DNA from 4 places in the Marinobacter qingdaonensis genome. Region 4 is predicted to be linked to each of the others. Evidence: predicted binding sites of a transcription regulator. Region 4 holds the regulator's gene; each other region holds the start of a gene.
What was found. Region 4 encodes sigma-54, which starts transcription at its own class of promoters, with help from an activator protein. Its sites were predicted from a motif close to ANTGGCATNNANNTTGCTNT; they were not measured.
Positions count from the first base shown of each region.

Region 1 (3,292 bases), 1.0 Mb from region 4:
GGACAGCGCGATGGACTGCTCGCGCTGGTTCTGGATCTGGGTCTTGGCGAGCATCAGGGCGCGAGCCTGCTGGTGAGAATAGTACGCGGTGACGCAGATGTACAGCCCGGTGGCGAAGATGGCCAGGATGCTGGTCAGCAGCGGCGCCTGAAGGTTGTCCGCGGGACCGATGAGGGCCACCGCGGCGGCCGCGGCGGCCGCAAGAAAGCCGCTGCCGAGCAGCCACTGGCGAATGCCGCCGACGATCAGGCAGCTGAACATCAGCATCAGTACCACAGACACCGAGGGTATGGCGACCAGGCCGATGCAGCCAATGAAGCCGCCGCCCACCACGCAATCGAAGATCAGCATTTTCTGACGGATGCGCGGCGATTGCCGCAGGAAGGTGCGCCGGGTCAGCAGGTGCGCCAGATGCGGCCAGGTCAGGGCGCCGGCCACCAGCCAGAGCAGCCATTCCGGAAAAGCGCCCTGGACCACGCCGGTAACGATGATCACCGCCGTGGCGGTATAGGCCAGGATCCGGCCGTTGTAATCGGGCATCGGCGGGATCGCCACCGGATTGTACGGGTGATCCGCGGACAATGCTTTGCCGGCGCAGCTACTGGCGCTGCGCAGGTCTGCCGGCGCATTCATCATGTCAGAAACGGATCCGGCCGATGATCATGTCCTTGAACATGACCCAATCGCCCATCAGGCTGTAAAGCGGGTGCTTGAAGGTGGCGGGTCGGTTCTTTTCAAAGGCAAAATGGCCGACCCAGGCGAAGCCGTAACCGATAACCGGCACCAGCAGCAACCAGGCCAGTTTGCCGGAGGTGATGGCCCATGCGGTGACCAGGAGCACCAGCAGGCTGCCAGCGAAATGCAATCGGCGACAGGTTACGTCGCTGTGCTCTTCAAGGTAGAAAGGATAGAATTCTGCGAAGTTGCTAAAGGTTTGTTGGTCACTCATGGTGCTGCTACCAAGCCATTTATAATTTTTGGGTCGACCGGACTACGACTAAAGGTTAACAGTATTGCCTATTGGTCACAATTCACCAAGCCCCCAGGGCGCAGCCCGAAATTCCGTTTCCATTTTCCGACAGTGAGACGATATGACTGCAGTCAGTGAATTCCTGCTCAACCGTTCCTCCGAGCCCCGGCTGGAAGCGCCGGCTCCGGATTCCGCCACGCTGGAACGTGCCTTTGCCTGCGCAGCCCGCGCCCCGGACCACGCCCTGTTGCGCCCCTGGCGATACCTGGTCATCGAAGGCGAGGGCCTGGCCGCGCTCGGGGACCTGTTTGCCTCCACCTGTGCCAATAACAGCGACGAACAGGAGATCGAGAAATTGCGCAGGGCCCCGCTCCGGGCACCGATGATCATCGTCGGGATTGCCTCACCGACCGCGCACCCCAAGGTGCCCGAGGTGGAACAGATCATGTCCGCGGCGGCGGGGATGAGTTTTCTTGAGCTTGCCCTGCAGGAGTCCGGTTACGGCGTCATGTGGCGGACCGGCAAGCCCGCCTACAACGCCAAGGTGCACGAAGGCCTTGGACTCGGGGAAGGAGAGTCCATCATCGGCTTCCTGTACACCGGTTCGGTGACCTCCGCCAAGCCGTCGGTGCCGCGCCCGACCACCGACGAATTCGTCCAGCGCTGGCCGCGCTGACCTTCACGCCGTGGCTCCCCCGTCCGAGCAGTCGGGGGAAACACCTTGCCGCTTTGCCCTCCCTGGCGGCCTCCCCAGGCATGCATTGCCCCCTCGCTATGTCCTCCAATACCGCGCCAGGCCGCGCCCTGAAACGGTTTCCAAAATCTGGCATCTGCCTTGCTTTGTATCTCTGCAAGAGCAAAAGCCGGCAAAAATCACCGGCAGGCTGACGCAGGTTTGGAGGCAGTATGGCGATTTCATTTGACCAGGCACTGGGGGTTCACGAGCAAGCCCTGCAAGCCCGGGTAAAACGGGCTGAGGTGTTGGCGAACAACCTGGCCAACGCGGACACGCCCGGTTACAAGGCCCGCGATGTCGATTTCCAGGCAATGATGCAGCAGGCGCACGAAAAGGTGTCCGGTCTGCAAATGAGCCGGACCGACGACGCCCACATGGACACCTCCGCCGGGGGCAGCGACAGCGAGTTGCTGTATCGCACGCCTCATCAGCCGTCGGTCGATGGCAATACCGTAGACGCCCAGCAGGAACAGAGCCGCTTCATGCGCAACGCCATGGATTACCAGGCCAGCTTCCAGTTTCTGAGCAGTAAATTTTCCGGTCTGACCAAGGCCCTCAAGGGCGAGTAAGCCGCACAGTAAAGGAGAGACACCATGTCATTGGGCAGCATTTTTGACATCGCCGGATCCGGCATGACTGCGCAGTCACTGCGGCTTAACACCACCGCCTCGAACATCGCCAACGCCGAAACGGCCAGCTCCAGCACCGAGACCACCTACCGGGCCCGGAAGCCGGTGTTTGCCGCTATCCAGCAATCCATGCTGAACCCCGACCAGCAGGGCCTGAGCCTGATGAGTGAGCAGGGCCAGGGCGCCGGTGTCCGGGTCGAGGGGATTGTCGAGAGCCAGGCCGATCTGCAGATGCGGTACGAGCCGGAACACCCGGCCGCCAACGAAGACGGGTACGTGTTCTATCCGAACGTGAATGTGGTGGAGGAAATGGCGGACATGATGTCGTCGTCCCGCAGCTACCAGATGAACGTGGATATCATGAACACGGCCAAATCCATGATGCAGCGCATTCTGACCCTGGGTCAGCAGTAATTTGGTGAGGAGCACGCAATGAGCGCAATCAACGCAACCGACGCGTCCGATGTTCTGAGCCAATACCAGCTCAAGCAGCAGGGAGCGAGCGGCAACAGCGAACTCGGCAAGAACGAGTTCATGGAACTGATGCTGGCGCAGCTGAAGAACCAGAACCCGCTGGAGCCCCAGGACAACGGTGAGTTCATCTCCCAGCTGGCGCAATTCAGCTCGCTGGAGGAAATGCAGAAGCTGTCCGGTACCGTCGATGACGTGGTCGGGCAGTTCCGATCAACCCAGGCGCTGCAGGCCTCGGCCATGGTCGGCAAGACCGTGCTGGCGCCCTCGAGCGTGGGCATTCTGGGCTCCGAAGGCGAGATCCGGGGCACCATCGAAGTTCCGGCCAGTACCGGTGGCCTGCGGCTGTCGGTTCAGAACCAGAGCGGCGAGCTGGTGCGCCAGATCGATCTGGGCAGCAGCCCGGCGGGTGTCAAGTCGTTCAGCTGGGACGGTCAGGATGGCAACGGCAACCCGTTGCCGCCAGGACCCTACCGGGTGGTCGCC
Region 1 is NZ_JAYDCJ010000003.1:2,907,056-2,910,347, reverse strand. It holds gene U5822_RS16565 (adenylate/guanylate cyclase domain-containing protein) at 1-636, opposite strand, end outside; gene U5822_RS16560 (Mpo1-like protein) at 638-949, opposite strand; gene U5822_RS16555 (nitroreductase family protein) at 1,092-1,646, shown strand; gene flgB (flagellar basal body rod protein FlgB) at 1,877-2,275, shown strand; gene flgC (flagellar basal body rod protein FlgC) at 2,300-2,749, shown strand; gene U5822_RS16540 (flagellar hook assembly protein FlgD) at 2,768-3,292, shown strand, end outside.
Region 1: flgB (flagellar basal body rod protein FlgB) is a predicted target of sigma-54. The motif match lies at 1,793-1,812, and genes of this name have one in related genera.

Region 2 (3,292 bases), 1.8 Mb from region 4:
AGCATGCTCTTGCCGGTCCCGGGCGGGCCAAACAGCAGCAGATTGTGCTGGCCCGCGGCAGCGACTTCCAGGGCCCGCCGGGGCACGTGTTGACCGCGAATGTCGGCCAGATCCAGCAGCTCTGCCCCCGGCTCCGGCGCCCCGGCGCCCCGGGCCAAAGGCACCAGCCGGGCCCGCTGCGCCAGGTGCTCACACACCGCCAGCAGGTGACTGGCGGCCAGCACGTCGTCGCGGCTGGCCAGTGCGGCCTCGGCGGCGTTGGCCTGGGGCACCAGCAGGGTCCGACCGGCGTCCCGGGCGGCCAGGACCGCGGGCAATACGCCAGTCAGCGGGCGCAGGGCACCGTCCAGGGACAGTTCGCCAACGAATTCGTGCCGGTCCAGGGCCTCACCCGGGAGCTGGCCGGAGGCCGCCAGGATACCCAGGGCAATGGGCAGATCGAACCGACCGCCCTCTTTCGGCAGGTCGGCCGGCGCCAGATTGATGGTGATGCGGCGGGCGGGAAACTCGAAACCGGCGTTGAGCAGGGCGCTGCGCACCCGTTCCCGGGCCTCGCGCACGCCGGTTTCCGGCAGGCCGACGATGGACAGGGCGGGTAAGCCGCCGGACAGGTGGACTTCAACGGTTACCGCCGGTGCGGCGACCCCGACACTGGCGCGGGAATGGACAATGGCAAGCATGACTACCTTCCGTGGTACGTTGGTGAGGTTCGGGCGCCGCTGTGGGCGACCGGGCCCGGCTTCCTGCCTGGCCCGCTACTCGTTTATCTGACGCGGCTTTTTTATTTCTGCTGCAGCTTCTGCTCCAGCTCGGCCACCCGCTGTTCCAGTGCCTCGACCTTCTCCCGGGTTTTCAGCAGCACCGCCTGCTGGCCATCGAATTCCTCCCGGGTGACCAGCTCCAGCTTGGCCAGCACGGCCATGACCGTGGCCCGGGCCTGGGTCTCAAAATCCTCGCGGGCCGCACGGGCCATATCCGGGACAAACTGGCCAAACTGGCCCTGCAACTGGGCAAAAATATCCTGCGGACCTTTCACGCATCACCTCTCTGGCTCAAATAAAGACGGGTTTCGACCAAAGAACTGGGCCGTCAACCGGTTGCGGGAGTGTAACACACACGCGGCCCTGCCATACTGTACCGCGACGGCCGTATAATGACCGTTGCCGCCCGCTTGAGCCCGCTCCAATTTGGCTCATTTGCGGGCGCAAAGCCCCGTTTTGGTGCACGGTTTTGCTCCAATCTGGGACAGGCAATACCTAACCATATGTTATGCTTGCATTTTTTTGCGTTGGCATACCCGATGCTAAAGCCCTCGTACGCAATCCGCACAATTGGTGTGCGAGGTAGCAGCATCCCGACCTTAACCGCGGACCAACGAGTCCAGACGTTGAGACGGCTTTACCAAGGAGAAAGCAATGAAACTTGTGACAGCGATCATCAAGCCTTTCAAGTTGGATGATGTCCGTGAGGCACTATCCGAGATTGGCGTTCAAGGCGTTACCGTCACCGAAGTCAAAGGCTTTGGTCGACAGAAGGGCCACACCGAGCTCTACCGGGGCGCAGAGTATGTCGTTGACTTCCTGCCCAAGGTCAAGGTGGAAGTGGCCATTGGCGACAACCTGCTCGACCAGGTTATCGAGTCCATCACCAAGGCGGCCAACACCGGCAAGATCGGCGACGGCAAGATCTTCGTGACCGAACTGGAGCAAGCCATCCGGATCCGGACAGGCGAAACCGGCGAAGAAGCGGTCTGATCCAGCTCAGTTAACCAGTTGCCAACGCAAAAAAATTTAAAAACCTGAAAAGCCTCGTGCGGAGGGCTTCACATGGAAAGCAATCTTAATCATATCTTTGAACTGCAGTACGCAATGGACACCTTCTACTTCCTGGTGTGCGGTGCCCTGGTCATGTGGATGGCCGCGGGTTTCGCCATGCTGGAAGCCGGTCTCGTGCGTGCCAAGAACACCACTGAAATCCTGACCAAGAACGTCGCGCTGTTTGCCGTCGCCTGTACCATGTACCTGATCTGCGGCTACGACATCATGTATGGCGGCGGTATCTTCCTGAGCGGCATCACCACCGTTGCTGAAATGGACGACGCGGCCATCGCCGGCGTCATTGCCGCTTCGACCGAAGCCGGCTTCGGCGACATGGGCGAATACAGCGGTGCGTCCGACTTCTTCTTCCAGGTAGTGTTCGTGGCCACAGCCATGTCCATCGTCTCCGGTGCGGTTGCCGAGCGCATGAAGCTCTGGGCCTTCCTCGCCTTCGCCGTGATCATGTGTGGTGTGATCTACCCGATGCAGGGTTCCTGGACCTGGAACGGCGACGCCGTCTTCGGTCTGTATGAGCTGAGCTACAGCGACTACGCCGGCTCCGGTATCGTGCACATGGCTGGTGCTTCTGCGGCCCTGGCTGGCGTGCTCCTGCTGGGCGCCCGTAAAGGCAAGTACACCGCCGATGGCCAGATCAAGGCTATCCCGGGGGCCAACCTGCCGCTGGCTACCCTCGGTACCTTCATCCTGTGGATGGGCTGGTTCGGCTTCAACGGCGGTTCTACCCTGAAGCTGGGTGGCATCGGTGTGGCCAACGAAGTGGCCAACGTGTTCCTGAACACCAACGCTGCTGCCGCTGGCGGTCTGATCGGCGCCCTGATCGTGGCCCGCATCATGTTCGGCAAGGCCGACCTGACCATGGCCCTGAACGGCGCCCTGGCCGGTCTGGTTGCCATCACCGCCGAGCCGGCTGATCCGTCTCCGCTGCTGGCCACCTGCATCGGCGCCATTGGCGGCATCATCGTGGTCTTCTCCATCGTGACCCTGGACAAGCTGCGGATCGACGATCCGGTCGGTGCCATCTCCGTGCACGGTGTGGTCGGTATCTGGGGTATCTTCGCGGTCCTGCTGTCCGACGCCGACGCGACCTTCATGGGTCAGCTGGTAGGCATGCTCACCATCTTTGTCTGGGTCTTTGTCACCAGCCTGATCGTGTGGAGCATCCTGAAGGCGGTCATCGGCCTGCGCGTCTCCGAAGAAGAGGAGTACGAGGGTGTGGACCTGTCCGAGTGTGGTATGGAAGCCTACCCGGAATTCGTCAGCAGCAAGTAAGCTGGTCGACGAAGCCACAAAAAGGGCGCCCTCGGGCGCCCTTTTTCATTGCTCTGAAGTGTCTCAGCCGGCCCCGCTGAACAGGGTATCCTCGGCGTGACGAAGGTACAGCAACAATTCCAGTTCCGCCTCCCTGACACTGTCGAACGGCCCTTCCAGCGACCCCTCGCGGGTCTGGAAATACC
Region 2 is NZ_JAYDCJ010000003.1:81,281-84,572, forward strand. It holds gene U5822_RS03665 (YifB family Mg chelatase-like AAA ATPase) at 1-680, opposite strand, end outside; gene U5822_RS03670 (accessory factor UbiK family protein) at 782-1,036, opposite strand; gene glnK (P-II family nitrogen regulator) at 1,416-1,754, shown strand; gene U5822_RS03680 (ammonium transporter) at 1,827-3,107, shown strand; gene U5822_RS03685 (DUF6316 family protein) at 3,171-3,292, opposite strand, start outside.
Region 2: glnK (P-II family nitrogen regulator) is a predicted target of sigma-54. The motif match lies at 1,288-1,307, and genes of this name have one in related genera.

Region 3 (3,292 bases), on a different contig from region 4:
TCTTACCCATGATGGTGTGGGTCTTGTAGGTTTTATCCGGTGCCGCGTAGCCCATTTGCTCCATCAGCTTTCCGGTTTCACCGGCCAGGTACACCTGTTCGGCGATGCCCTTGTAGTCCACGTCGCCATCGATATAGCCCCAGCGTTTCATCTGGGTAAGGATCCACACGCCCATGGAGTGCCAGGGGAAAGGATCGAAATCGATTCGGTCCGGTACGTTTTGCACCTCACCCAGGCCGTCGGCGTAATAGCCCGTCAACACTTGCTGAATCACCGGCACTGGCTGGTTCAGGTAGTTTTTCGGTGCAATGGCTTCGGAGATTTCTTTCCGGTTCTCAGGGTTGTTCGAGTACTGGGTCGCATCGATGATGGCGCGCAAGAGCGCTCCGTAGGTGTTCGGATTTTCGGTGGCAAACTTCTGGCTACAGGCGAACGCGCAGCAAGGGTGCCCCTCCCAGATGTCTTTGGTGAGCATGTGGATAAAGCCCACCTTCTCCCACACCGCCCGCTGATTGAACGGATCTGGCGACAGGTAACCGTCGAGGTTCCCGGCTCTGAGGTTGGCCACCATTTCGGGTGGCGGCACCACGCGGATCTGCACGTCCTTGTCGGGATCGATACCGTTTTCAGCCAGGTAGTAGCGCAACAGGAAGTTGTGCATGGAATACTCGAAAGGCACCCCGAACTTGAACCCTTTCCACTGCTTGGGATCGCGCTTGTCCATGTGATCGACATGCAGAACAATGGCCTGGCCGTTGATGTTCTCAACCGCGGGCATGATGAAGGGTTCCGGGGTGGAGCCCGCGCCCATGGTCATGGCCAGGGGCATTGGGGTCAGCATGTGTGAGGCGTCGTATTCACCGGCCAGGGATTTGTCCCGGGCCACCGCCCATCCGGCGGTCTTGGTCACCGTAACGTCCAGGCCGTACCGCTCATAAAAGCCCATGGGGTGGGCCATGATGATTGGGGTCGCACAGGTAATCGGGACAAAACCGACGTTCAGCTTGGTTTTCTCAAGCTTGCCCAGGGACTCCTTCACCGCCGCCTTGGCCTTGTCCATCGGAAACACACTGCCAAGGAGGGCAGCCGCCGCACCTGCCCCCATCATTTTCATAAAACTGCGACGGCTGTGGTCATTGTGGCCAAAGACTGATCGAACCACAGCGCTTTCGATGGCCCGATCCATCATGGCCTCGGAGTCCGCGGGAGCATCGATCGCGGGCGCCCCGGTTGCCGGAACAGTCGTTGGCCGAACCTCCATCACCGGTTCCGTGGACTCGTGTTGACCGGGTTTGCATTGCGGACAGCCACAGGTTTTAGCGTGGATGAGGGACTGATCTCCGTCGAACGGATTACCAAGGCTTTTCGTCGTCATGGGGCACTCTCCAATAGCTCAGATTGTTTTTGCACCGTTGAAGTGCACAGCAAGCCGATCATCAACAGTCCTTGAAAAATCTGACGCGGTACTTGCTCGTTCTGACGGAGCTATCGCAGGCTTCGTGCCAACTTCTGCGCAAAATTTAACCTATTGTTTTTAATATCTTTTAAATAGTTCCCCTGAAAACTTCACGCTACGAAAAATCGTAATTAACGACATCTCGTAGTGATTAAGCACGAAAGTTCGTAGTTGGCACGAGTGTTGAGTGGCCTTTGTTACTGGGCGATTCACTCCGAGATGCGACAGGACTATGAACTCACAAGACACCAACCAAGACTGGATTCATCTTTTACCCGAGGCAGCGATGCTGGTGGACGCCGGACGCGACGTGATCCTTGCCGCCAACGACGTTGCTGAACGCCTCGCGGGTGCCGCAACCAAGTCGCTGGCAGACACTCCCTGCACACACCTGTTCGCCGATCAGCGCCCACAACTCATTGCTTTTACTGAGGAAACCCTGTTCAGGGGGCATGGCTGGAGCCGCGACTTCCTGATTCGGCAGCCGGATGGCCACGCAATTGAGCTGGAAATCTCATCGGCCAGGGTGGGCCCAGCAGAATCCCAGACGATCCTGCTGCTGATCAGAGACTGCCGGCAATTAAAAACGTTAAGGGAGCGGCACGATGCCAACCACTACCATCGCGGTGGCTTGCTGGAGTGGCGCCGGGTCGAGGAGCTGTTTCAGGACATGGAACGGGAAAACCAGCTCATTCTGCACGCGGTCGGAGAAGGCATATATGGTGTCGACGCCGAGGGTCGAACCACCTTCGCGAACCCGGCCGCGGAACGCATGCTCGGCTGGCGCACCGACGAGCTGGCCGGCCGGGTCATTCACCGGGTCGTGCACCACTCCCACGCTGATGGCAGCCTCTTTCCGCTCAAGGAATGCCCGATCTACGCCGCCTTCAGAGATGGCAGCGTGAAACGGGTCGGCGAGGATTGGTTCTGGCACAAGGACGGCAGCGGTTTCCCGGTGGAGTACACGAGCACCCCCATACTGGATAATGGTCATCCCGTCGGCGCGGTCGTGGTGTTCCGGGACATCTCGGCGCGGTTGCAGGCCCAGCAGGAACTCCAGACCGCGCTTGAGGAAGTCGAATCCCTGAAACGCCGCCTGGAAATGGAGAACGCCTACCTTCAGGAAGAAATCAGTGCCGAATACCACTTTCACGAGATCTTCGGTCAGAGTGAAGCCATCAAAGCGATCGCACGCCGTATCGGCATGGTCGGACCGACCGATGCCAACGTTCTCATCACCGGTGAATCCGGCACGGGTAAGGAACTGATCGCCCGCGCCATCCACCAGTCCAGCAGCCGACGTGACCGCCCCCTGATACGAGTGAATTGCGCCGCCATTCCCAAGGATCTGTTTGAAAGCGAGTTTTTCGGGCACATCAAAGGCGCCTTCACCGGCGCGGTCAGCGACCGCATAGGCCGTTTTGAACTGGCGGATGGCGGCACCTTGTTTCTGGATGAGGTCGGTGAGATTCCGCTGGAACTCCAAGGCAAACTCCTGCGGGTGCTGCAGGATCAGCAGTTTGAGCGGGTGGGTGAAAATAACACCAAGGCCGTCGACGTTCGCGTGATTGCCGCCACCAACCGGGACCTAAAGTCCGAGATTACAGCCAAGACCTTTCGGGAGGATCTGTACTTCCGGCTCAATGTCTTTCCCATCGAATCGGTCCCGTTGCGACAGCGCACGGAAGACATCCCAATCCTTGCCCGGGAATTCATCAAGCGCGCCAGTCAGAAATTCAACCGCCCTCCTCTGGCACTGAGGGACCAGGACATTCGCGCCCTTCAGGGCTATGACTGGCCGGGCAACGTCAGGGAGCTGGAAAATGTTATCGAGCG
Region 3 is NZ_JAYDCJ010000001.1:267,073-270,364, forward strand. It holds gene U5822_RS01185 (CmpA/NrtA family ABC transporter substrate-binding protein) at 1-1,375, opposite strand, end outside; gene U5822_RS01190 (sigma 54-interacting transcriptional regulator) at 1,689-3,292, shown strand, end outside.
Region 3: U5822_RS01185 (CmpA/NrtA family ABC transporter substrate-binding protein) is a predicted target of sigma-54. The motif match lies at 1,488-1,507, and genes of this name have one in related genera.

Region 4 (3,292 bases):
GTTGCTGATGGCCTCGCGCAGTGAGGTCTTGTCATCACTGAGCGGGTGCTTGCGGCGGGTGGCGTGGAAACGCTGGAGTAGGGACTGCTCGTCGGCGTCGAGGAAGATCACCTCAATGGACACGCCGGTTTGCTGCAACTGGCCATAGATGTCCTCGAAGTTGGCCAGTTCGCCGGACAGGTTGCGGGCGTCGATGCTGACCGCCATCTTTTTCAGGCGGCCGGGCGAGCTCTGCTCCGCCGCTTCCCGGGTGAGGGGAAACAGCAGGCCGATCGGCAGATTGTCGATGCAGTAGTAACCGAGGTCCTCAAGAACGTGAAGGGCAGTACTCTTTCCGGAACCGGATCGGCCACTTACGATGATCAGTTTCATGAACGCTCGGTCTCCAGTCTGAATCGGGTTACTCGCTTGCCGCGGTCATGCGCTGATACAGGGTGTTGGCGTCGTCGCATTGCCGGAGGCGATCGCAGAAGGTGCGGTCGTTGAACTTTTCCGCCAGCTGGCTGAGCAGTTCCAGGTGCTCGCTGGTGGCTTCCTTGGGCACCACCAGGGCAAAGACCAGGTCCACCGGCTGATTGTCGATGGCGTCAAACTCGATGCTCTCTTCCAGCGTCATCAACACGCCAACGACGTGCTCCAGACCTTCCAGGCGACAGTGCGGAATGGCAATGCCCTGGCCGATACCAGTGCTTCCCAGGCGCTCCCTCGCGATCAGGTTGTTGAAAATCTGGGATTCGCTGAGCGCACCGTCGTGCTCATGGATACGCTCGGCGATGGACTCCAGAACCCGTTTCTTGCTGGAAGCCGGGACCCGGCAGAGGCTCAGCTCCGGTGCCAGGATGTTGTCTATGGTCAGGGATGTGTCGCTCATGAATCGACTGCAGTTCCGTTAAAAAAAAGGCTGCGGCAGGTCGACCTTGCCGCAGCGCGATGAGATGACATGCACGAACTCGGTCGGCTAGCGGCCGCCGTTGCCGTGCATCCGGTCTACATTCTTTTCCTTGTGCTTGAGGATCTGGCGGTCCAGCTTGTCAATCAGCCCGTCAATGGCCGCGTACATGTCCTCGTTTTCTGCCTTTGCGTGAATCTCACCACCAACCACGTGCAGCGTTGCTTCCGCCATCTGACGCACCTTCTGCACCTGGAGGGTTACCTGGCAGTTGCTGATGTGGTCGAAGTGACGCTCCAGTTTCTCAAATTTATCCGAGACGTAATCCTTCAGTGCGGGAGTCAGTTCTACGTGGTGGCCTGAAATGTTGAGTTGCATAGGCGTCTCCTGTTGTCATCGTGCCGGTCCCAGTGGGCCGGTCTGAGGGCCGGCGCACCACGCGCCGGCAAAGTTCAGATCCAGGACCCCAAAGTGCAGGGCGGTCCTAGACCAGTCTTTTTCTTTCGTTGGACGGTGGAATATGCATCGCTTCCCGGTACTTGGCGACGGTCCGTCGCGCCACCTTGATTCCCTGGTCCCCTAGCATGGCGGCAATTTTACTGTCGCTCAATGGCTTTTTCGGGGTTTCCGCTGCAATCAGTTTCTTGATCATTGCACGGATGGCGGTCGAAGAACATTCCCCACCTTCGTCGGTACTGACATGGCTGGAGAAAAAGTACTTGAGCTCGAAGATGCCCCGCGGCGTGTGCATGTATTTCTGGGTGGTGACCCGGGAAATCGTCGATTCGTGCATCTCAACCGCCTGGGCAATGTCCGACAAAATCAGGGGCTTCATGGCTTCCTCGCCATGATCCAGAAATCCCTGCTGATGCTCAACGATGCGGGTGGCAACTTTCAGGAGCGTCTCGTTCCGGCTCTGCAGGCTCTTGATGAACCATTTCGCTTCCTGCAGTTGGTCCCGCATGTAGGTGTTGTCTGCACTGCTGTCCGCACGCCTTATAAGAGAAGCATAGCTGGCATTGACGCGAATGCGCGGGGCAATTTCCGGATTGAGCTCCACCCGCCACCGGCCGTTGTGCTTGCGCACCATGACATCGGGGATCACATAGTCCGGTTCGGCCCGGTCAATGACGTCGCCCGGGCGCGGATTCAGTCCGGTGATCAGGGTCAGGACCTCCCGCAGCTGATCCTCCTTGAGGCGACTGCGGCGCAGCAACTGGGCGTAATCCCGGTTGCCCAGCAGGTTGATGTAGTGGGTGATCACGAGGCGGGCCTGGGCCAGCCAGGGGGTCTCCGGCGGCAGTTGATTGAGCTGGATCAGCAGGCATTCCTGCAGGTCCCGGGCGAAGACACCGGGTGGGTCGAAGTGCTGCAGCCGATGCAGCACCGCTTCCACCTCGTCCAGCTCCAGCGGATCCTCTTCGCTGTCGTCCACCAGCCCGGCGTGGATGTCTTCCAGGGCGCTGGTCAGGTAGCCACGATCGTCCACGGCGTCCATCAGGGCGTGGGCGATGGCCTGGTCCCGCTCGCTCAGGGGCGTCAGGTTCAACTGCCACTCCAGGTGGTCCTGCAGGGTCTCGGTGGGTGAGTTGCGGGTTTCGAAGTCGTGGTCGTTCTCGTCGTCGTTGCGCGCGGCCGGTGCCGGCGCGGACTGGTAGATGTCGTCCCAGGCCGTGTCGACCGGAAGGTCGTCGGGGATGTTGTCCGGGATGTCATTCTCCGAACTCCAGTCCGGTCCGTTCTCCGATTCGTCCCAGTCGGAACTGGTGTCGGCGGCGGTCTCGGTGCCGGTGTCCGACGTCGAGCTGTCCTGCTCGCTGTTGCTGTCGTTGGCGGAGGCGTCCGAATCCGACTGGTCGTCGTCTTCCGAGGTTTCCAGCATTGGGTTGGATTCCAGCGCCTGCTGGATTTCCTGCTGGAGGTCGAGTGTGGATAGCTGTAGTAGCCGGATCGCCTGTTGCAGCTGGGGCGTCATGGTCAGGCTTTGACCCAGCTTTAACTGTAATGAGGCTTTCATAACCATGGTTCAGAATCCGTCACTCATCAGCGCTCTGCATCGCGGTAAACTCAAAAAATCGTTGTATGCCCGTTACTTGCCGTTACAGATAAAAAGCCTAGCAAGTTCTTTGCCGAGTTTACTTGCTCGGCAACATCAACACAATCGGACAATCGGTCTCACAGCCGGAATTCGCTGCCCAGGTACACCTCTTTTACCTGCTGGTTGGCCAGGATGGTCTCGGAGTTGCCGGACGCAATGATGTGCCCGCCCGAGACGATGTAGGCCGTTTCGCAAATATCCAGGGTCTCGCGCACGTTGTGGTCGGTGATCAGCACGCCGATACCCTTGTCGCGCAGGTGTCGAATGATGTGCTTGATGTCACTGACCGAGATCGGGTCAACGCC
Region 4 is NZ_JAYDCJ010000003.1:1,885,862-1,889,153, forward strand. It holds gene rapZ (RNase adapter RapZ) at 1-372, opposite strand, end outside; gene ptsN (PTS IIA-like nitrogen regulatory protein PtsN) at 401-871, opposite strand; gene hpf (ribosome hibernation promoting factor) at 959-1,267, opposite strand; gene U5822_RS11895 (RNA polymerase factor sigma-54) at 1,374-2,906, opposite strand; gene lptB (LPS export ABC transporter ATP-binding protein) at 3,065-3,292, opposite strand, start outside.